One region of the Actinomadura sp. NPDC049382 genome, then DNA from elsewhere that is predicted to be linked to it. Evidence: riboswitches for the same ligand, from Rfam matches in the RefSeq annotation. Region 1 holds a riboswitch; each other region holds the start of a gene.
The links. A riboswitch is a leader RNA that binds a small molecule or an ion and turns the genes downstream of it on or off. The one in region 1 is predicted to bind cobalamin.

Region 2: it holds a riboswitch for cobalamin, as region 1 does, so the genes downstream of both, metE (5-methyltetrahydropteroyltriglutamate--homocysteine S-methyltransferase) here and AB0K34_RS28380 (CbtB-domain containing protein) in region 1, are expected to answer to the same signal.
Region 3: it holds a riboswitch for cobalamin, as region 1 does, so the genes downstream of both, bluB (5,6-dimethylbenzimidazole synthase) here and AB0K34_RS28380 (CbtB-domain containing protein) in region 1, are expected to answer to the same signal.
Region 4: it holds a riboswitch for cobalamin, as region 1 does, so the genes downstream of both, AB0K34_RS26240 (ABC transporter substrate-binding protein) here and AB0K34_RS28380 (CbtB-domain containing protein) in region 1, are expected to answer to the same signal.

What each region holds. Positions count from the first base shown of each region.
Region 1 is NZ_JBFARO010000059.1:24,302-29,254, forward strand. Features, by position in the region: gene AB0K34_RS28370 (VWA domain-containing protein) at 1-1,294, opposite strand, end outside; gene AB0K34_RS28375 (CbtA family protein) at 1,508-2,260, opposite strand; gene AB0K34_RS28380 (CbtB-domain containing protein) at 2,269-2,454, opposite strand; cobalamin riboswitch at 2,491-2,636, opposite strand; gene AB0K34_RS28385 (PHB depolymerase family esterase) at 2,692-3,942, opposite strand; gene AB0K34_RS28390 (TerD family protein) at 4,148-4,717, shown strand; gene AB0K34_RS28395 (TerD family protein) at 4,723-4,953, shown strand, end outside.
Region 2 is NZ_JBFARO010000047.1:523-5,475, reverse strand. Features, by position in the region: gene AB0K34_RS25355 (PQQ-binding-like beta-propeller repeat protein) at 1-15, shown strand, start outside; gene AB0K34_RS25350 (serine/threonine-protein kinase) at 12-2,141, shown strand; gene AB0K34_RS25345 (hypothetical protein) at 2,270-2,770, shown strand; cobalamin riboswitch at 2,768-2,987, shown strand; gene metE (5-methyltetrahydropteroyltriglutamate--homocysteine S-methyltransferase) at 3,102-4,953, shown strand, end outside.
Region 3 is NZ_JBFARO010000012.1:758-5,710, reverse strand. Features, by position in the region: gene AB0K34_RS10540 (sensor histidine kinase) at 1-279, opposite strand, end outside; gene AB0K34_RS10535 (glycosyltransferase 87 family protein) at 413-1,591, shown strand; gene bluB (5,6-dimethylbenzimidazole synthase) at 1,488-2,114, opposite strand; cobalamin riboswitch at 2,146-2,341, opposite strand; gene AB0K34_RS10525 (NUDIX domain-containing protein) at 2,360-2,806, opposite strand; gene AB0K34_RS10520 (TetR family transcriptional regulator) at 2,803-3,441, opposite strand; gene AB0K34_RS10515 (SDR family NAD(P)-dependent oxidoreductase) at 3,572-4,309, shown strand.
Region 4 is NZ_JBFARO010000050.1:46,733-51,685, reverse strand. Features, by position in the region: gene AB0K34_RS26250 (ABC transporter ATP-binding protein) at 1-351, opposite strand, end outside; gene AB0K34_RS26245 (iron ABC transporter permease) at 359-1,465, opposite strand; cobalamin riboswitch at 1,663-1,793, shown strand; gene AB0K34_RS26240 (ABC transporter substrate-binding protein) at 1,850-2,893, shown strand; gene AB0K34_RS26235 (iron ABC transporter permease) at 2,899-3,978, shown strand; gene AB0K34_RS26230 (ABC transporter ATP-binding protein) at 3,975-4,823, shown strand.

The DNA of each region.
Region 1 (4,953 bases):
GCGCCCGCGACCGCCGCCCGGCGGCACCGTCACCGACCCCGGGCACCTCCAGCCGAGGCACCGCATGCGGCGCCTCCGCCGCCACGACCCGCTCACCCCCGCCGCCAGTGGAGGTGTCATCCCCCGGCGAGCTGGTCTCACCGGGCGTCCCGTCACCTCTCGGCCCGTCATCCCGGGGCCCGTCATCCTGCGGCCCGTCCTCCCGCGGCCCGTCGTCCTGCGGGCCCTCATCCTGCGGGCCGTCGTCCTTCGGGCCGCCGCCGGGCGGGGGCGGCTCGTCGGGGGAGGAGCGGTCCAGAAGGTCGTCGAGCAGCGACTCGTCCAGGCCGGGCGCGTCGAACGGGTCGCGGCGGCGCCGGTGCGGCAGCGACAGCCGGGCGGCGGCGCGGACGTCCTCCTCCGACACCTCGCTCCGGCCCCGCCAGGCCGCGTGCGCCATCGCGGCGTTCGCCGTGACGATGTCGGCGCGCAGCCCGTCCACCTCGAATCCCGCGCACACGGCCGCGATCTGCTCCAGCCGCTCGTCCGGCAGCCGGACGCCGCCGAGCCGCGCGCGGGCCTCCGCGATCCGCGCGGCGAGATCGGACTCGGCGCCGGCCCACCGCGCCGCGAACGCCTCCGGGGCAGCGTCGAACGCCAGCCGCCGCCGGACGACCTCCGCACGCTCGCGCGGCTCCCGCGACGCGGCCACCTCCACCGTCAGCCCGAACCGGTCGAGGAGCTGCGGCCGCAGCTCGCCCTCCTCGGGATTCATCGTCCCGACCAGCAGGAACCGGGCCGCGTGCCGGACCGACAGCGACTCGCGCTCCACATAGCAGGTGCCGAGCGCGGCGGCGTCCAGGAGCAGGTCCACCAGGTGGTCGTGCAGCAGGTTCACCTCGTCGACGTACAGGACGCCCCGGTGCGCCGCCGCGAGCAGTCCCGGCTCGAACGCCTTCACGCCCTCGGTCAGCGCCCGCTCCACGTCCAGCGACCCGGCGAGCCGGTCCTCGGACGCGCCGACCGGCAGCTCCACCAGCGCGGACGGCCGCCGCTCCGCCGGGCCGCCCGGCTCGTGCGGGCCGTCCGGGCAGGACGGGTCCGGCGCCGCCGGGTCGCACGCGAAGCGGCAGCCCGCGACGACGTCCACGGCGGGCAGCTGGGCCGCGAGCGCCCGCACGATCGTCGACTTCGCGGTGCCCTTCTCACCCCGCACCAGCACCCCGCCGACGCGCGGCGAGACGGCGTTGAGGAGCAGCGCCAGCTTCAGGTCGTCCAGGCCGACGACGGCGCTGAACGGATACAGGGCGGTCAAGGAACCACCTTCCGGTTGACGTGGACGACCCGCCGACTGCTCGGAGCAGCGGCGAGCCGCGTGGTGGACAGGGGCGCGAGCTCGAAGCGGCCGACACCGGCGGCACCCAGGCCGCCGACGCCACGTGCCGGACGAACAGCCCCCGTGGGGCGGGCACCCCATTCAGGCAGGCACCCCGTTCAAACAGGCGCCCGGTTCAAGCAGGCGCCCCGTTCAAGCAGGTACCGGGGCGGGACGACGGGCGGCCCGGTCGCAGGCCCACCCGAACAGCGCGCCGAACGACGCCCAGAACACCAGCTGCGTCCCGAGCGAGGTGATGCGGAACTCCCACAGCAGCGTGGCGGGGAACCCGTCGGGCACCTCGTCCACCCCCGGCAGCAGCAGCGACGCGACGGCCACCGGGACGACGAAGGCGAGCACGGCCGCCGGCCACCGCGCCCACGGCCCGCCGGGCACGCGCCGCGCCGTGGTCACCGCGATCGCGGTCGCGAGCAGCCCGACGCCGATCATCGCCAGGTACAGCAGGGTGCGGCCGTTGATGGTCTCGGGATCGCCCACCGCGGGCGGGTTCGCCGGATACTTCAGGAACGGGACGAGGATGACGGCGGCGAAGCCGGTCCCGGCGGCGGCGAGCGCGAGCCCACCGTCCGACTCCGGACCGACCCGCCCGCGCAGCCCCGCGTAGACGAGCGCGAACACGCCGCCGACGGCGACCCCGTACAGGCCGGTGGCGAGGAACAGCCCGGCCTTCTGCGTGCCGCGGCTCACCTCTTCCTCGTGAGCGTGCCCCTGTCCACCGTGCCCCTGTCCACTGTGCTCGTGAACATGCTCGTGGGCGGCGGCGGCGTTCTCCAGTGCGATCGCCTCGTCGATGCGCGGCTCACCGGCCGCGAAGGCGAAGACGCCCGCGACGAGGCCGGCCAGCAGGCCCAGAAGAAGGCCCCTGACCAGCAGGGTGCGTACCATGCGGCGGCCTAGTGGCAGGGCACGGCGAGCAGGTGCCGGCCGTCGTGCATCAACTCGTGCAGGTAGCCGCCCGCCTGCGACACGGCGCCGTTGTCCATCAGGACGAGGTAGCCGATCAGCAGCAGCACGGGCACCGCGAGCAGCCACGGAGCGATTCGGGGAAGGGGGATGGTGCGGGCACTGAGCGTGCTCACGGAGCCTCCATGAGGGATCTAGCGCGTCCCGGACAATGAGGTCGCGGCCACCCGAGCGACCTGGCTCCCGGGATCGTCGTCCCGGATACAGTGGCGCGTCCGCACCGGCATCTCACCGGATTTCCCTCGGGCAACCGTGAATCAAGCGAACCGTACGGGCCGCCCGGACCGCTGTCAACAGCCCGGTGTCCGGCCCGTGCGGAGCGGGGGCGGGCCGCCCCGCACGGGCGCGAACCGTCAGGAGGCGGCGCAGGCGGCGCCGTTGAGCGTGAACGCGGACGGCGCGCCGGTGCCGCCGGTGTGGGTGGCCTGGAAGCCGATCCCGACGGATCCTCCGGCGGGGATCGCGGCGTTGTAGGACACGTTCGTCGCGGTCACCGCGCCGCTCGTCGGCCGGTAGGCGGCGCCCCACCCGGAGGTGATCGTCTGCCCGGCGGGGAGCGTGAAGCCGAGCGTCCAGCCGTTGATCGCCGCGGACCCGGTGTTGGTGATGGTGATGCTCGCCACGAGCCCGGTGTTCCACGCGTTCACCGCGTAGGAGACGGCGCAGTCGCCGTCCCCGGGCGGCTCGGTGGTGCCGCCCTGGTCGAGGCCGAAGAACTGGATCGCCCGCTGCGCCATGCCGGACGCCAACAGGTTGTGGCCGACGCCCTGCAGGGAGTACGCCTCGACCTTGTCTCCGTAGCGGGTGCGGGTCCAGCCCTGCTGCGGCTGGTCGGTCGAGGTCGGCGTCGTCGACAGGCCGTGGACGTTCGTCCACTGGTCGATCTCCTCGCCGAAGTTGGGGTAGCGCAGCGTGTCGTCGGCGGTGCCGTGCCACAGCTGCACCCGCGGCCGGGTCCCGGAGTAGCCGGGGTAGGCGGAGCGGGCGATGTCGCCCCATTCCTGCGGCGTCTTGAGGACCGTCCCGTTGGCGCACGCGCTGTTCCAGCCGGAGCCGTCGGCGGTGGCGAAGCAGCCGTCGGGCACCCCCGCGAACGCCGCGCCCGCGGCGAACACGTCCGGGTAGTTCGCCAGCATCACGTTCGTCATCATCGCGCCGGACGACACCCCGGTGACGAACACGCGCGACGCGTCCCCGCCGTACCGCTGGAGCGCGTACCGGACCATCGACATGATCCCGACCGGGTCGCTCCCGCCGTCGCGCCGCAGCGCCTGCGCCGACGACACGTCGAAGCAGCTTCCGCTGCGCGTCGCGGACGGGTAGACGACGACGAACCCGTACTGGTCGGCCAGCCGCGCGAACTCCGTGCCCGAGTACATCGCCGGCCCCGACCCGGTGCACCAGTGGATCGCCAGCAGGACGGGAGGCTTCTCCTGGACGCGGTCGGGGATGTACACGTGCATTCGCAACCCGGTCGGGTTCGTCCCGAAACTGGTGACCTCCGTCAAGGCCGCCGCCGAGGCCGGCGGCCCCACGAGCACCGCCGCCGCCGCGACCAACACGCCCATCAGCACGCCTAAGACCCGCAGCAGTAAGACCCGCACCAGAACCACCCTTTTCCCGATCACAATTCGCAGGTGGAACGTCACTATGCGGCGGCGCGCGCGGAATGGACAAGCGACCTTCCACCGGTTTCACGGGCGGAACCGGGAACGAGGTGACAACACGGCGGGCGGACTGGAAGGCTTTGCGTCCGGGCCGGCGCACTCTCGGGTCAGCGCGGCACAGGACGGCGAGGAGGCGACGGCTGTGACGGTGTCGATGGTGAAGGGCCAGCGGATCTCGCTGGAGAAGCCCGGCGGCGCGCTCAGCATGGTCCGGATGGGCCTGGGCTGGGATGCGGTGAAGAAGAAGGGGTTCTTCGGCTCCCGTGAGCGGGACATCGACCTCGACGCGTCCTGCGTCCTGTTCGCCGACCAGAACCTCGCGGACGTCGTCTACTTCGGCAAGCTCGTCAGCGACGACGGCTCCGTCCGGCACACCGGCGACAACCTGACCGGGGCGGGCGACGGCGACGACGAGTCGGTCATCGTCGACCTGAACCGCCTCCCGGTGCACGTCACCTCGCTGGTGTTCACGGTCAGCTCGTTCAACGGCCAGACGTTCAACGAGGTGGAGAACGCGTTCTGCCGGCTCGTCAACGAGATGGACGGCGGCGAGCTCGCCCGGTACACGCTGACCGGCGGCGGCGCCCACACCGCGATGGTCATGGCCCGCATCTACCGGCACGGCGGCGCCTGGAAGATGAACGCGATCGGCGAGCCCTGCCACGGCCGCACGTTCCAGGACATGCTCCCGGCGATCGCGGCCCACGCCTGACGCCGATGACCGAACTCGCCCGCGGCGCCAACGCGGCACTGACCGCCCGGCGGGTGACCGCGACGGTCTCCAGCGCCGTGCCCGTCGACGTCAGCGCCCTGCTCGTCGGCCCCGACCTGCGCGTCCGCTCGGACGCCGACCTGGTGTTCTTCAACGCCCCGCAGGCGCCGGGCGTCCGCTGGTCGGACGCCGGCGGCCAGCGCGTCGACCTCGACCTCGACGCGGTCCCCGCCGAG
Region 2 (4,953 bases), on a different contig from region 1:
CCGGTGACGCGGTGACGGCGGCGGCGCTGGAGCCCGGCGATCCCGATCGCATCGGGCGGTACCGCCTGCTGCGGCGCCTGGGCGAGGGCGGCATGGGGGTGGTCTACCTGGGCGCGTCCCCGGCGGGACGGGCGGTGGCCATCAAGGTCGTGCGGCCCGAGCTTGCCGGAGACCATGATTTCCGTGCCAGGTTCCGAAGCGAGGTCGAGGCCGCCCAGAAGGTCAGCGGCGCGTTCACCAGCCCGGTCGTCGAGGCGGAACCCGACGGCACCGTCCCGTGGCTGGCGATCGCGTACGTCAACGGCCTCAGCCTGAAGGAGACGATCGAGCGGTACGGGCCCATGCCCGAGCCGCTGCTGCGCACCCTGGGCGCCGGACTGGGCGAGGCCCTGATCGCGATCCACGCGGCGGGACTGCTGCACCGCGACCTCAAACCGGCCAACATCCTGCTCGCCAAGGACGGCCCCAAGGTCATCGACTTCGGCATCAGCAAGGCCGCCGACACCGCCACGCTCACCGCGGAGGGCCAGTTCATCGGCTCCCCCGGCTACATGTCCCCCGAGCAGATCCGCGGAACGCGGCTCACACCGGCCGCCGACGTGTTCGCCTACGGCGCCGTGCTGGCCTTCGCCGCCACCGGCCGCCCGCCGTTCGGCAAGGGCGCGGTCCCCACGATCATCCATAGGACCCTGCACGAAGAACCCGACCTGCGCGGCGTACCGGCCTCCCTGGCACAGCTGGTGACCGCCTGCCTCAGCCGGGACCCCGACCGGCGTCCGCCCGCGAAGCTGCTGCCGACGCTGCTGGCCGCCCAACCGGCCACGGCCGGCTGGCTCCCCGGCGACATGGGCGAGGAGCTGCGGCAGCGGGAGGACACCCTCGTCCTGGACCTGCGGACGCTCGCCAGGGCCCACACCCGGCGACGGCTGCTGATCGGCGGGGCCGCCGCCGCTGGACTGGCCGTCATCGGCGGCGGAACCGCCGCGGCACTGGCCGCGACCCAGGACGGGAAGGGGCATCGTCTCTCCCCGCCGAAGTTGCTGTGGCGAACCGCGATCGACGACGAGGACGACGTCACCCTCGACGTCCTTTCCCGCTCCATCATCTCGTCCGCCGACAGGGTCTTCGAGGACGAGGTCCGCTGCTACTCGCTGGCCACCGGACGGCAGATCTGGACCCGAGGCAACCAGACGCTCATCGGCCCGACGCTCATCTACACGATGGCCGGCTCCCGCATGGTCGCCATGGACGAGTCCCAGACGGTCAAGTGGACCTACAACGCACCCACGAAATACCGGTTCCCCGAACTCATGGTGTCGGCCGACAGGCTGCTGGCTCTGAGCGGGGATCGAACGATCACCGGCCTGGACCCCACCACCGGCCGCCGCCTCTGGATCCGCCAATGGCCGCAGGCGTCGTCCACCATCCTCCACGGCATCCAGGGACGCACCCTCCTCGGCCAGACGGCCAAGGAGAAAGGCGAGAACCAGTACCACGCACTCGACATCACCACGGGCGCCGTCCGATGGTCCAAGCCGCGCGAGACGATGCTCATGGTGCCGGGCGACGGTGACCTGATCTTCAGCAGTTCCTCCCACACCACTCTCGACGCGTTGTCGGTCGACACCGGCCAGAAGGTCTGGAGCGCCGACCTTCCCAACGCCGCAAAGGACCCGGACAACAAGGACGCGCTCTCCCTCAACGCGACCGTGGCCAATGGACTGGTCTACATGAACGGGCCGACCATCTACGCCTTGGACGCGGCCACCGGCCGACAGCGGTGGACCTACACGCCGGCCTCACCCGGCGGCCACGCCTTCCTACTCGACGGAAGACGCGCCTACATCCTGGACAGCCCGCATCTGGTCGCCCTCGATGCCCGCACAGGCAAGCGTCTCTGGTCCGTCAACACCCCCGCGTCCAAGACCGTCCCACTGATCGCCGCCGGCGGGCTGATCTGCACCGGCGTGGCAGGCACCACGAACTCGGGACTCTATGCGTGGGACGCCATGACCGGCGAAATCATCTGGAACTACCCCATGACAACCCCCGCCTCTACCGAGCAATGGGAATTCAGCACCAACGGCCGCATCCTCGCCGCCGCACACGGCAACGCACTCCTCGCCTTTCGCCTCGTCTGAACTAATGGCGGCCCAAGAGGCGAGTCAAACACCACCACAGTCGCAACGCCCCGCCCACACTGTGGCCCACCCTGCTTCGATGACAGGTGTCCATCCCGAACGGCGACCGCATGTGATCAAATGATGGCATGAACGCGATCTGGGGAAGCGTCGTCGCCGTGGTGGGCACACTGCTAGGCGTGCTGGTCTCTGCCATGACTCAGCGATGGAACTCCACCCGTTCCGAGCGCCTCACACGAGAGCGGCAGCTATGGGAGGAACAACTCACCGCGTTCAGCAGCTTCGCCGGCGCGCTCGTCGACTATCGCCGCGCCGAGTACGACCGTGCCCACAGAAGTTTGGACGCACCTGATTCCACTGCCCATCAGAACGCTCGCGAAGAATCCTATCGCGCACGCGCAACAGCCCAGCAGGAATTGTTCCGCGTTCAACTTCTGTCCGACAGTACTGGGCTGTTCCAATTGGCGGAGCAGGCTTTCGTCGCCACCGAGGAGATTCACGAAGCAGCCACCAAAGAAGAAGTGAAAAACAACGGCGAGCGGGCAAAGCAGGCACTCGCCGTCTTCGTTGAAGAGGCAGGCGGCCTGGTCCGCAGACCACATTGGCCGTCGGCCGGTGTGCAGGGCTAGACTCGTTGTGCGGATGGTTCACCCGCGCCCTGGCGGTGCGGGTGTCGCAAGAGGGAACCCGGTGAGAATCCGGGACTGCCCCGCAGCGGTGAGCGGGAACGACCGCCGTCATAGGCACTGGGCCCACGGTCTGGGAAGCGACGGCCAGTAGGACGCCCTACTCTGGTAGGAGCGACGCCCGCGAGTCCGAAGACCTGCCTCCGCCCGCGCGCCGGCCGGTGCGCGGTGGTCTGCGGCCTCGTGGGAGGGTCGGCGGCCGGCGCACACGCATGCATGGCGTGGGTCCGTCCCCTTCCGCAGCGCCGCCCGTGGCACAGCGAGGGAAGCCGCCATGAGAACCACGATCCTCGGATATCCCCGTATCGGGGCGAACCGTGAACTGAAGTCCGCCACCGAGGACTACTGGGCCGGACGCATCGACGCCTCCGCCCTGGAGAAGGCCGCCGCGGACCTGCGCGGCTCCGTGTGGAGGGAACTGCACGACGCGGGCCTGGACATGGTCCCGTCCAACACGTTCTCGTACTACGACCAGGTTCTCGACACCAGCGTGCTGGTCGACGCGGTACCCGACCGCTACCGGCACCTGGACGGGCTGGACCGGTACTTCGCCATGGCGCGCGGCGTCCAGGACGTCCCGGCGCTGGAGATGACCAAGTGGTTCGACACCAACTACCACTACATCGTCCCCGAACTCGGTCCGGACACCCGGTTCCGGCTGGCCGAGGGCGCCGACGCCAAGCCGCTGGCGGAGTATCGGCAGGCCAGGGCGCTGGCCATCGAGACGCGGCCGGTGCTCGTCGGCCCCCTCACGTACCTGCTGCTCGCCAAGTCCGCTCCGGGGGCGCCCGCGGGGTTCCGTCCGCTCGACCTGCTCGACGGGCTGGTGGACGTGTACGCGGAGCTGCTGGAGAGGCTGGCCGGGGCCGGCACCGATTGGGTGCAGTTGGACGAGCCCGTCCTGGTCGGTGACCGGACCGACGAGGAACTCGCCGCGCTCGAACGCGCCTACGCGCGGCTGGGCGGGCTGCCGGCCAGGCCGCGCCTGCTCGTCGCCACCTACTTCGGCACCGTCGGCGCCGACGCGCTGCGCGTTCTCGGCGGCACCCGCGTGGAGGCCGTCGGCCTCGACCTCGTCGCCGGGCCGCGCAACGTGGACGTGCTCGCCTCGATCGGCGGACTGCCGCGCAAGACCGTCGTCGCGGGCGTGGTGGACGGCCGCAACGTCTGGCGCGCCGACCCGCACCGCGCCAAGGCCGCCTACGCGGTGCTGCTGGGCCTGGCCGACCAGGTGATCGTGAGCACCTCCTGCTCACTGCAGCACGTCCCGATCGACCTGGACGCCGAGACCGGCCTCGATCCGGCGGTGCGGGAACGGCTGGCGTTCGCGCGGCAGAAGGTCGCCGAGGTCGTCGCACTCGGCGAGGCGCTGCGCCTGGAGAAGCCTCCCGCCGACGCTCGGACGCAGGCTCCTTCGCCGGACGTCGACGACGGCGTCCGGGCCCGCGTGGCCACGCTCGCCGACGCTCGCCGCGGTGGCCGCGCCACCCGGTTCACCGCCCAGCGGGACGCGCTGAAGCTGCCCGAGCTGGCGACGACCACGATCGGCTCCTTCCCGCAGACCTCCGCCATCCGCAAGGTCCGCGCCGACCACCGGGCGGGCCGTATCACCGACGACGCCTACGAAGCGGCGATGCGGGACGAGATCGCCCGGGTCATCGCGCTGCAGGAGGACCTCGGCCTCGACGTGCTCGTCCACGGCGAACCCGAACGCAACGACATGGTCCAGTACTTCGCCGAGCGGCTCGACGGCTACGCCGCCACCGAGCACGGATGGGTGCAGTCCTACGGCTCCCGGTACGTGCGGCCGCCGATCCTGCACGGCGACGTCGCCCGTCCCCGGCCGATGACCGTCGCATGGGCCGCCTACGCACAGTCGCTGACGGACAAGCCGGTCAAGGGCATGCTGACCGGCCCGGTCACCATGCTCGCCTGGTCGTTCGTCCGCGACGACCAGCCGCTCGCCGACACCGCCCGCCAGGTCGCCCTCGCGCTGCGCGACGAGATCGCCGATCTGGAGGCGGCCGCCATCCGGATCGTCCAGGTCGACGAACCCGCGCTGCGGGAACTGCTGCCCCTGCGCCGGGCCGACCACGCCGCCTACCTCCGCTGGGCCGTCGCCGCGT
Region 3 (4,953 bases), on a different contig from region 1:
CGCGAGATCGGTGAGCAGGATCTGCCCACCCGCGACGACGCCGTTCGGCGTCTCCGACAGGGCCAGGATCCAGGAGAAGAGCAGGATCGCGTGGGCCGGGAGGGGGTTGCGCCGCAGCAGCGCGGCGACGAGCACGGTGAGGCCGACGCAGAGCAGGATGTCCAGTTCCCGCGAGAGGAACCGCCCGGTGGAGAGGGCGAGGAACAGGACGCCGGGATAGAGCGCGGCTCCCGACCAGGCGAGAACCGCGCCGCTGAGACGGCGCACTCGGGCTGACATGCGCCGATCGTAACCGCCGGCCGTTCTCCCGCACATTGGCCCGCGGGCGTAATCCCACGGGCTAACGGGCGTTCCGCAAATGTGTGCGACGGCCCGATGCGCGAAAACCGGGCCGATCGACACCGTTATCCGCATGAAACGCTGGATACCACTGCTCTTGGCCATCGAAGTCACAGCAATAGCCGTATTCTCTATCACCTACGACTCGCTGGATTTCCGCATCTACTGGCTGGGCGGAGACGCCATAACCGACGGGACCCGCCTCTACACGGAACAGCTGGCCGACCACTGGTTCACCAACACCCCCTTCTTCGCCACCCTCTTCACCCCCCTCTCCCTGCTGCCGCTCACCCTGGCCCGCGTGATCTGGCAATTCGCCGCACTGGCCGCCTTCATATGGGCATGCCGAATCACGATGAAACTGACCGGCCGCCACGTCCCCCTCATCGCCGTCGTAGCGGCCGGCCTCCTTCTGGAACCGGTCTACCACTCGTTCTTCCTGGGCCAGGTCAACCTCTTCCTGCTGGCCCTCGTCCTGGCCGACATGCACCGCGCCGCCCAAGGCCGCCCCGCCGGAATCGCCATCGGCATCGCGACCGCGATCAAACTGACCCCGGCCATCTTCGTCGTCCTGCTCCTGCTGACGAGGCGCACGAAGGACGCCGTGACCGCCACGGCCACCTTCGCCACGTGCACCCTGCTCGCCTACGTCATCGCACCGGAAGCGTCCCGCGTCTATTGGCTGGACACTTTCTACGACACGTCCCGGGTGGGCGTCCCGTACATCAGCAACCAATCCCCCTACGGCACCCTGAACCGCATATTGCGCGGCACGGCCGAAGTGGGCGACTGGTACACCGCCATCCCGCTGACGATCGCCGCGATCGGCCTGACGATCGCCGTCCTCTGGGCAAGAAGAGGCGACTGGCTGACCGCCACAGCCGTCACAGGCGCGACCGGCCTACTGGTCTCCCCCATCTCCTGGGCGCACCACTGGGTATGGATCGTCCCCGCCCTGGCGGTGCTCCTCAGGAACAACAACCGGAAAACCGCCCTGGCCGCCTACGTCCTCTTCGCGCTCTCCCCGCTCTGGTGGACGCCGCACAACGGCCACCCACTCCAATACGGCTTCCACATCTTCCTGACCCCGATCGCCAACTGCTACCTGCTGGCCGGCGTGGCCTTCCTGACCCACATGGCGATCCGCCTCAGGACCGCCCCGCCCACCGGTCAAGGTGAACTGCGGCATCCAACTCCCGCCGCTGCCGCCACCCGTGCCGTTCGAGATCCGGAGCGGATTGCAGACGGCTGACCGGCCCCAGACACAGCCAGGCGACCGGACGAACGTCCCCCGGAATGCCGAGCAACTCACGCAGGTAAGCCTCGCGGTAGAACGAAACCCACCCCACCCCCAAGCCCTCCGCCATAGCGGCCAGCCACAAGTTCTGAATGGCCAGACAGACCGAGTACAGCCCAGCATCGGCGATCGCATGCCGCCCCAAAACCGCAGGCCCACCCCGAGCAGCGTCATACGTGACCACAACCGAAAGAGTGGACTCCAGAACCCCATCGATCTTGATCTTCCCGAACCGCTCAGCCGCATCCCCTCGCAAACCACGAGCGAACACAGCCCTCTCCCCCTGGACATGCTCATAGAAGGCACGCCGAAGCCGAACGTCCCTCACCAGAATGAAATCCCAGGGCTGCGACAGCCCCACGCTCGGCGCGGCATGCGCCGCCGCGAGCACCCGGTCGAGGACGTCCCGCGGAATGGGCGCACCGGTGAACTCGGCGCGCACATCGCGGCGGCGGTGGATGACGTCGTAAAGCTCCATGGCAGGCTCCCGCTGCGTCGGGCCGCCGCATGGCGGCCGCGTGGAGCGGGGCCGGTCTTCGGACTCCCGGATCGACGCCGGACCGCCCGCCTTCCCAGCCTTCCGGCCAGTGGCCGCGCAAACGCGCATGGACGGCAGCTCCCCGGTCACCGCGGCGGGCCCGTGCCGGATTCACACCGGCTTCCCGATTCTCCCCACGAAGGGGCACCCCGCGTCAGTTCATGCCACCGGCGACTCTACCGCCGTCAAAGCTCACGAACGAAGGCCGCATCAACGAGCCCCAGCCAAGCACCCTGGTCATCTGCGAGCGGCCGCGCCAACGGCAACGACACGAACCGGCAGGCGAACGTCAACCCCGCATCGCCCTCGTCACCATCCACCACGTGCTCCCAGGCGTCCGCCACAGAGGCACCCGCGACAAGATGAAAGAACGACGTCCGGCGAGGCTCCCCAGAACACGGATGCGGCTTCTCCTCTACGGCAACCCGCCGAACAACCGAGACATCGCTCAGCCCCGTCTCCTCAAAAACCTCCCGCAAAACCGCCCGCACCAAGCCTTCACCACCCCTGACACCACCCGCTGGCACCTGAGTCCCCGCTTCCGGCATCCCGACATGATCGAAGACGAGCAACTCAGGACCAGGGTCATACCTGATCACATAAGCGGCGACACGAATCCTGGGCGGGCTCAACCGCCAGGACCGCCCTCCGCTCCCTCAAGCGACAGCCGACCCGGCGGCGGATACGGCAACTCCGGCCGCGACTCAGCGGAAAGCCCATCAAGAGCCAACTCGAGATAACGCCGCCAAGCCTGCGGCTCATGATCCAACAGCGGCGCCGCCGTGTGCTGGATGCCGCTCAGCAGCAGGACCACATCGGTGCCGGTGACATCTGGCCGCACGGCCCCCTGCCGCCGCGCACGGTCGGTGATCTCCTCCGCGACGTCGCGGAGCCGCTGGATCGCCTCCCGCACCTGCTCGCTCTGCAGGGACGGCCGGCCGACGACCTCGCAGAACGCCCGGTCCCTGACGAAGATCTCCACCCCGGCGGCCATGAACTCCCGCAGCGCCCGCCCCGGATCGTCGGCCTCCAGCAGCGCGGTCCCGGTGCTCTCCAGCTCGTCCAGCATGCCGAGCATGATCGCCGCCAGCAGGTCGGCCTTGGAGGAGAAGTGCCGGAAGACCGTGCCCTTGCCCACCCCGGCGCACTCCGCGATCTCGCCGATGGACACCTCGACCCCGCGCTCGGCGAACGTCCGAGCCGCCGCGTCCAGCAGCAGCCGACGGTTCCGCACCGCATCACTGCGCGACGGGACGCTTTTGGCCATGCGCCACTCCTTCCTACAGCGACCACTCTACCTAAGGTGACCAATCGGTCCGCTTATGAGCTCTCTAAGGTGACCGCCCGGTCCGCTTACGGACCGGCCGGAGCGCAGACCGCACATCGAAGGGAAAGTCATGAACGACAAGCTCGCCGGAAAGACCGTCCTGGTCACCGGCGCGTCCTCAGGCATAGGCGAGGCAACCGCACTGGCCCTGTCAGCCGCAGGCGCGGACCTGGCCGTCGGCGCCCGCCGAGCCGACCGCCTGGCGACCCTCGCGGACAAGGCACCAGGCGAGGTACTTCCCCTGAACCTGGACGTGACAGACCAGCAGTCAGTGCAGGCCGCAGTAGCGGCGACCGTTGAACACTTCGGCGGCCTGGACGTCCTGGTGAACAACGCCGGGGTAATGCTCAGCGGCCCGATCGCAGGCGCCGACACCACCGAATGGACCCGCATGGTCGAAACGAACCTGCTCGGCTCGATGTACGCCGTCCACGCGGCCCTGCCGCACCTGCTGAAGAGCAAGGGCACCGTCCTCCAGGTCTCCTCGACGTCAGGACGGATCGCATCAGCGGGCGGCGCCGTCTACGCCGCGACAAAGTTCGGCATCAACGCATTCTCCGAAGCACTCCGGCAAGAGGTGACCGCCCAAGGCGTCCGGGTGGTGATCGTGGAACCGGGCTTCGTCTCGACCGAACTGGCCGACCACATCTCCGACCCGGCAACCCGGGCAGCCGCACAGCAGATGGCCGCGTCCATGCGCACCCTCCAGCCCGAAGACATAGCCAACGCCGTTGTGTACGCCCTCACCCAGCCGGAACACGTAGCGGTCAACGAAATCCTCATCCGCCCAACCGACCAAACCCGCTAGCCAAGCCCCCTCCCTCGTACACTTCCACGCCGCGCAACGGGCAAGCACCTGCGAACACGCCCCGTCGACCAAGGCGGCAGCCGCCCAGGCTGCGGACGCCCCAGGCCATGCAAACGGCACGACCGTCCCAGCCGCAAGCGCTCCACCTGCCCGTGACTGGCGGTTTTACAAGCCCAGAGGGCGACACGGGACGCGCCGGTTCGGCTGGCCGGTCGCCTCCCTTCCGGCCTACGACACTGATCCGAGAGCGTGCGGACGCGTTGCCGTGGAGGGTCTACAAATCCCTGGCGGATCCCTCGGTGACTCAGGCAGGGGCGCGCCCCTGCGAACTCACACGGCCCGACCCCGCCAGGGCAGTCGGCCGGATCGGGGGATGAAGCCAGGCCCGTGTCGGTGTGATGGCCCGGCGCAGGCTATCGATCACACGCCTGAGGCCAGGCAGCGAGCAACTAGAACGAAAGCGTGCGCCAGCCCATCATGTGGCCCTGCCCCAACAGGCGGGCAACCCGGCTCGTTGACGGCCCAGACCGGGCAGGTGATACAGCCGGGCGCGGGGCGGCGCTCACGCGGCCTTGTCCCAGCACGACAGGCGACCAGGCCAGGGGACGACTCTGGGCCCCTGCGAGTGGAACGACGGCTGGGCT
Region 4 (4,953 bases), on a different contig from region 1:
GATCCGGTGGTCGTCGGCGCCGTTGCGGGAGAACGTCGACTGGTGCGGGGCCCGGCCGAGCATGACCATGTCGGCCACGGTCATCGGCAGGTCGCCTCCCGGCTCCTGCAGTACGACGGCGACCCGCCGGGCGAGTTCGCGGTGGGGCACGGAGTCCAGGGGGCGCCCATCGAGCAGCACCTGCCCGCTGCGGGGCGGCACGATCCCGGTGAGCATCCGGACCACGGTGGTCTTGCCGCTGCCGTTGGGACCGAGCAGCCCGAGGACCCGGCCGGATTCGGCCCGCACGTCGATGTCGCGCACCACGGTCGTCGCGCCGTAGGCGTAGCTGAGCCCGCGTCCTTCGATCATGGCTGTCTCACTCGCTTCCGGCGTGCGGGCGGCGGACCAGGATGAGCAGGAACGGCGCCCCGACCAGCGCGGTGATGATGCCGATCGGCAGTTCCTGCGGGCTGAGGACCATGCGGGCGGCCAGGTCGGCCCACAGCAGGAAGGTCGCACCGATCAGTGCGGCGACCGGGACCGCCCTCCGGTGCGTGGCCCCCACGATGCGCCGCGCCAGGTGCGGGATCACCAGCCCGACGAAGCCGATGCTGCCCGACGAGGCCACCAGCACCCCGACCGCCAGCGACACCAGGACCAGCAGCACCAGGCGGAACCGCGCCGGCGCGACGCCCAGGGTGTGCGCGGTCTCGTCCCCGATCGCGAGCGCGTCCAGGCGGCGCCCCCACAGCGTGAGCAGGGCGGTCACGAGGACGACGGCCGCCACGACCACGAACAGCGGCGCCGACCAGTGCGCGAGCGCCAGCGTGCCCAGCAGCCAGAACAGCACCGACCGCGACCCCTCGGCCGAATCGGACGCGAAGATCAGGAAGCTGGTCAGCGCGTAGAGCGCGTAGCCGACGGCCACCCCGGTCATCAGCAGCCGGGTCGAGGTGATCCGCCCGGCGACGCGGGCGATCACGAAGACCAGCAGCGCGGCGGCCAGCGCGCCCAGGAACGCCGCGATCTGCAGCGCGTGCTCGCCCCAGCCCGCGCCGAACCCGAACAGGATCGCGGCGGCGGCTCCCGTCGAGCCGCCGGAGTTGACCCCCAGCAGGTACGGGTCGGCGAGCATGTTGCGCACCATCGCCTGCAGCGCCATGCCGGTGACGGCGAGCCCGGCGCCGACCGCCGCCCCCAGCAGGACGCGCGGCAGCCGGACCCGCCACACGATCGAGTCGTGCGCCGGTCGCCAGGTGACCTCGGCCGGGGCGCCGATCAGGTGGTGGCCGACGACGTCGAGGACGGTCGCCGGCGGCACCACCACCGCGCCCGTCCCGACCGCCGCGACGGCCGTGGCGAGGAAGACCGCCAGGAGCCCGAGCAGGAGCAGCAGGTACCGGCGCCGGCGGGAGGACGCGCCCAGGTCGTCGAGGTCGGGGGCCACGGCCGCGGCGGACGGGGCCACCGGTGACGGAGTCATGCATCCCCTCAGTTATTGCAAGTTATATGCAGTAACTAAGAACATGCAGTAGTGATCTGTCAAGGAAGATCATCGTGTGACGAACCGCTCATCGGAGGCCGACCGGCGCAAAGGGCCCGGCGGACCGGGCGGGCGCCCGGCCGGGGACCGGGCACGCGCGCCGCATGTGTCACGATGTGCGGAGTAGGCGACGGCGGAACGAGGAAGCCGGTGCGAATCCGGCGCGGTCCCGCCACTGTGATCGGCGAGCGGATCCCGAACCATGCCACTGCCCGCGCCTGCGGGTGGGAAGGCCGGGACGAGCGTTGACCCGAGAGCCAGGAGACTCACGCGGTCGCCTCCTCGGAACAACTGGGGCGGATCTCCCCAGGGAGGAGGGGCTGTATGCCCATGGGTTCAGCGTTCCCCGCACGGCTGCGCGAGTCCGCGCCGGTAAGGGCGACGCGGGCGCGCGGTAGGCGGGCCCTGGCTTCGCTGATGGCACTGGTGCTGCTGTCGGCCGGATGCGGCGGCGCGGCGGGCACCGCCGACGGGCAGGCCGGCGCGGCGCCTCCCGGCTTCCCCGTGACGGACGCCAACTGCGGCGTGACCACCACCTATCAGCGGCCGCCGCAGCGGGCGGTCTCGCTCAACCAGCACGCGACCGAGGTGATGCTGGCGCTCGGCCTGGAGAAGTCGATGGTCGGCACCGGCTACCTCGACGACGCGGTCCTGCCGGAGTTCCGGCGGGCCTACGACGGGGTGAAGGTGCTCTCCAAGGAGTACCCCTCCTACGAGACGCTGCTCGCGGCCGAACCCGACCTGGTGTACGGGGGCTGGACGAGCGCCTTCGACGAGAAGGAGGGCCGCGGCCGGGCGGCGTTGCGGAAGGCCGGCATCGCCACCCGCCTGAACATCGAGGAATGCCCCGAGGGGCCGGTGACCATGGCCACCGTCGAGCAGGAGATCCGGACCGTCGCGAAGATCTTCGGCGTCCCGGACCGGGCGGAACGCCGGCTCGCCTCGATGCGCGCCGTCCTGGACGGGGTGAAGCGCAGGCTGGCGGGCGCTGCCCCGGTCAAGGTGGCCGTCTACGACAGCGGCGACAAGACCGTCTTCACCGCGGGCGGCGCCGGGATCGGCAACGAGATGATCCGGCTCGCGGGCGGCGCCAACCTGTTCGCCGACGTGGACAAACCGTACGGGGACGTCTCGTTCGAGCAGTTCGCCGAGCGCGCGCCGGACGTCGTCCTCATCTACGACTACGGCGAGCAGTCCGCCGAGGACAAGAAAACGTTCCTGCTGCGCACTCCCGCGATCAAGGACGTCCCCGCCATCAAGAACCGGCGGTTCGCGGTGCTGCCGCTGTCGTCCACGGTGACGGGGGTGCGCGTCGCGGACGCGGTGGACTCGCTGGCCCGGCAACTGCATCCGGACCGCTTCGCGTGACCGGCCTGGCCGAGGCCCGCGGCTCCGGCGTCCGGACGGCGCCGGCCGCGCCCGGTCCGCGCCGCCGGCTCCCCTACGCGCTGGTGCTGGCGCTGCTGGCGGCGCTGGTGCTGGCGGCGGCGACGGCCGGGATCGCGGCCGGCTCGGTGCGGCTGCCGCCTGGGCAGGTCTGGGGCATCCTGCTGCACCGCCTGCATCCGGCGCTGGCCGACCCGGCCTGGCCGCCCGTCCGCGAGACGATCGTGCTGGACGTCCGGCTCCCCCGCGTGCTGCTGTGCGGGGTGGTCGGCGCGGGCCTGTCGGTGTGCGGGACGGCGCTGCAGGCGCTGGTGCGCAACCCCCTCGCCGACCCGATGCTGCTCGGGGTGTCGTCCGGCGCGACGGTCGGGGCGGTCCTGGTCGTGGTGCTGCACGTGGCCTGGTTCGGCATGTTCTCGCTGCCGCTGGCCGCGTTCGGCGGCGCGCTGCTCGCGCTGCTCCTGGTGTACTCCCTGGCCCGCTCCGGCGGCCGGATGACGACCGTGCGGCTGGTGCTGGCCGGCGTCGCGACGGCGGAGGTGCTGTCGGCGGTGGCCAGCTACCTGATCATCACGTCCGACGACCCGCGCGGGGCCGAGGCGGCGCTGCGCTGGACGCTCGGCGGACTGGCCGGCACCACCTGGACCGTCCTGTGGATCCCGGCGGCCGCGGTGCTCGCCGGGACGGCGGTGCTGCTCGGGCTGTCCCGGCCGCTCAACCTGCTGCTGGCCGGGGAGGAGGCCGCCGCGTCCCTCGGCCTGGACGTGCACCGCTTCCGCGCGGCCGCGTTCGTGCTGGTCGCCCTGATGATCGGCACGGTCGTCGCGGTCAGCGGCTCGATCGGCTTCGTCGGCCTGATCATGCCGCACGCCGTCCGGCTGCTGGTCGGCGCCGACCACCGCCGCGCGCTGCCCGCCGCGGCGCTGCTCGGCGCGGCCTTCCTCATCGCCGCCGACCTGGCCGCGCGGACCCTGATCAGTCCCGAGGAGATCCCGGTCGGGATCCTCACCGCCCTGGTCGGCGGGCCGTTCTTCCTGTACCTGATGCGCCGGAGGGCGGCCCGATGACCCCGGCGAGCGCCGCGCCCGGAAGCCTGCGCGCCGAGGAGGTCTCGGTCGTCATCGGCGGGCGCCCCCTGGTCGACCGGGTCTCCCTGACCGCGGCCCCGGGCGAGGTCGTGGGACTGGTCGGCCCCAACGGCGCCGGGAAATCGACGCTGCTGCGCACCTTCTACCGCGCGCGGCGTCCCACCTCCGGGCGGGTCCTGCTGGACGGCGACGACATCTGGCGGATGCCCGGCAAGCACCTGGCCAGGCGGCTGGCGGCCGTCCTCCAGGAGACTCCCGGCGACTTCGAGCTGACCGTCCGCGACGTCGTCGCGATGGGACGCACCCCGCACAAGCGCGCGTTCCAGGGCGACGACGCCGCGGACCGCGCCGTCATCACCGAAGCGCTGGCCGAGTTGGAGGCCGCGCACCTCGCCGACGCGCCGTTCGACCGCCTGTCGGGCGGTGAGAAGCAGCGCGTCCTGATCGCCCGCGCGCTCGCCCAGCGGACCGGGACGCTCGTGCTGGACGAGCCCACCAACCACCTCGACCTCCGGCACCAGATCGACGCGCTGCGCCTCGTCCGCCGCCTCGGCGCCACCGCCGTCATCGCGCTGCACGACCTCAACCTCGCCGCCGCGCACTGCGACCGCCTCTGCGTCCTGCACGCCGGACGCCTGGTCGCGTCCGGGACGCCCGCCGAGGTGCTGACCCCCGGCCTGCTCGCCGAGGTCTACCGCGTCGACGCCGACGTCCGCCCCCACCCCCGCACCGGCCTCACCCAGGTCACCGCCCTCCCCGAGCAAGGCGCCCGGCCGCGTGGCACGACGTCCACTCCGGTAGGCCCGCCGCAGAACATCATGTGACCAGCAGTGATCAAGTCGGAAAGGCTTAATGGCGACTTTCCGGCGTAGTTGATCTAGTCATGGATGGGCGAGGGTGTTACATTGCTAAAACGTTCCCACAGAAGGGACGGCCACGGAAATACGATGACTC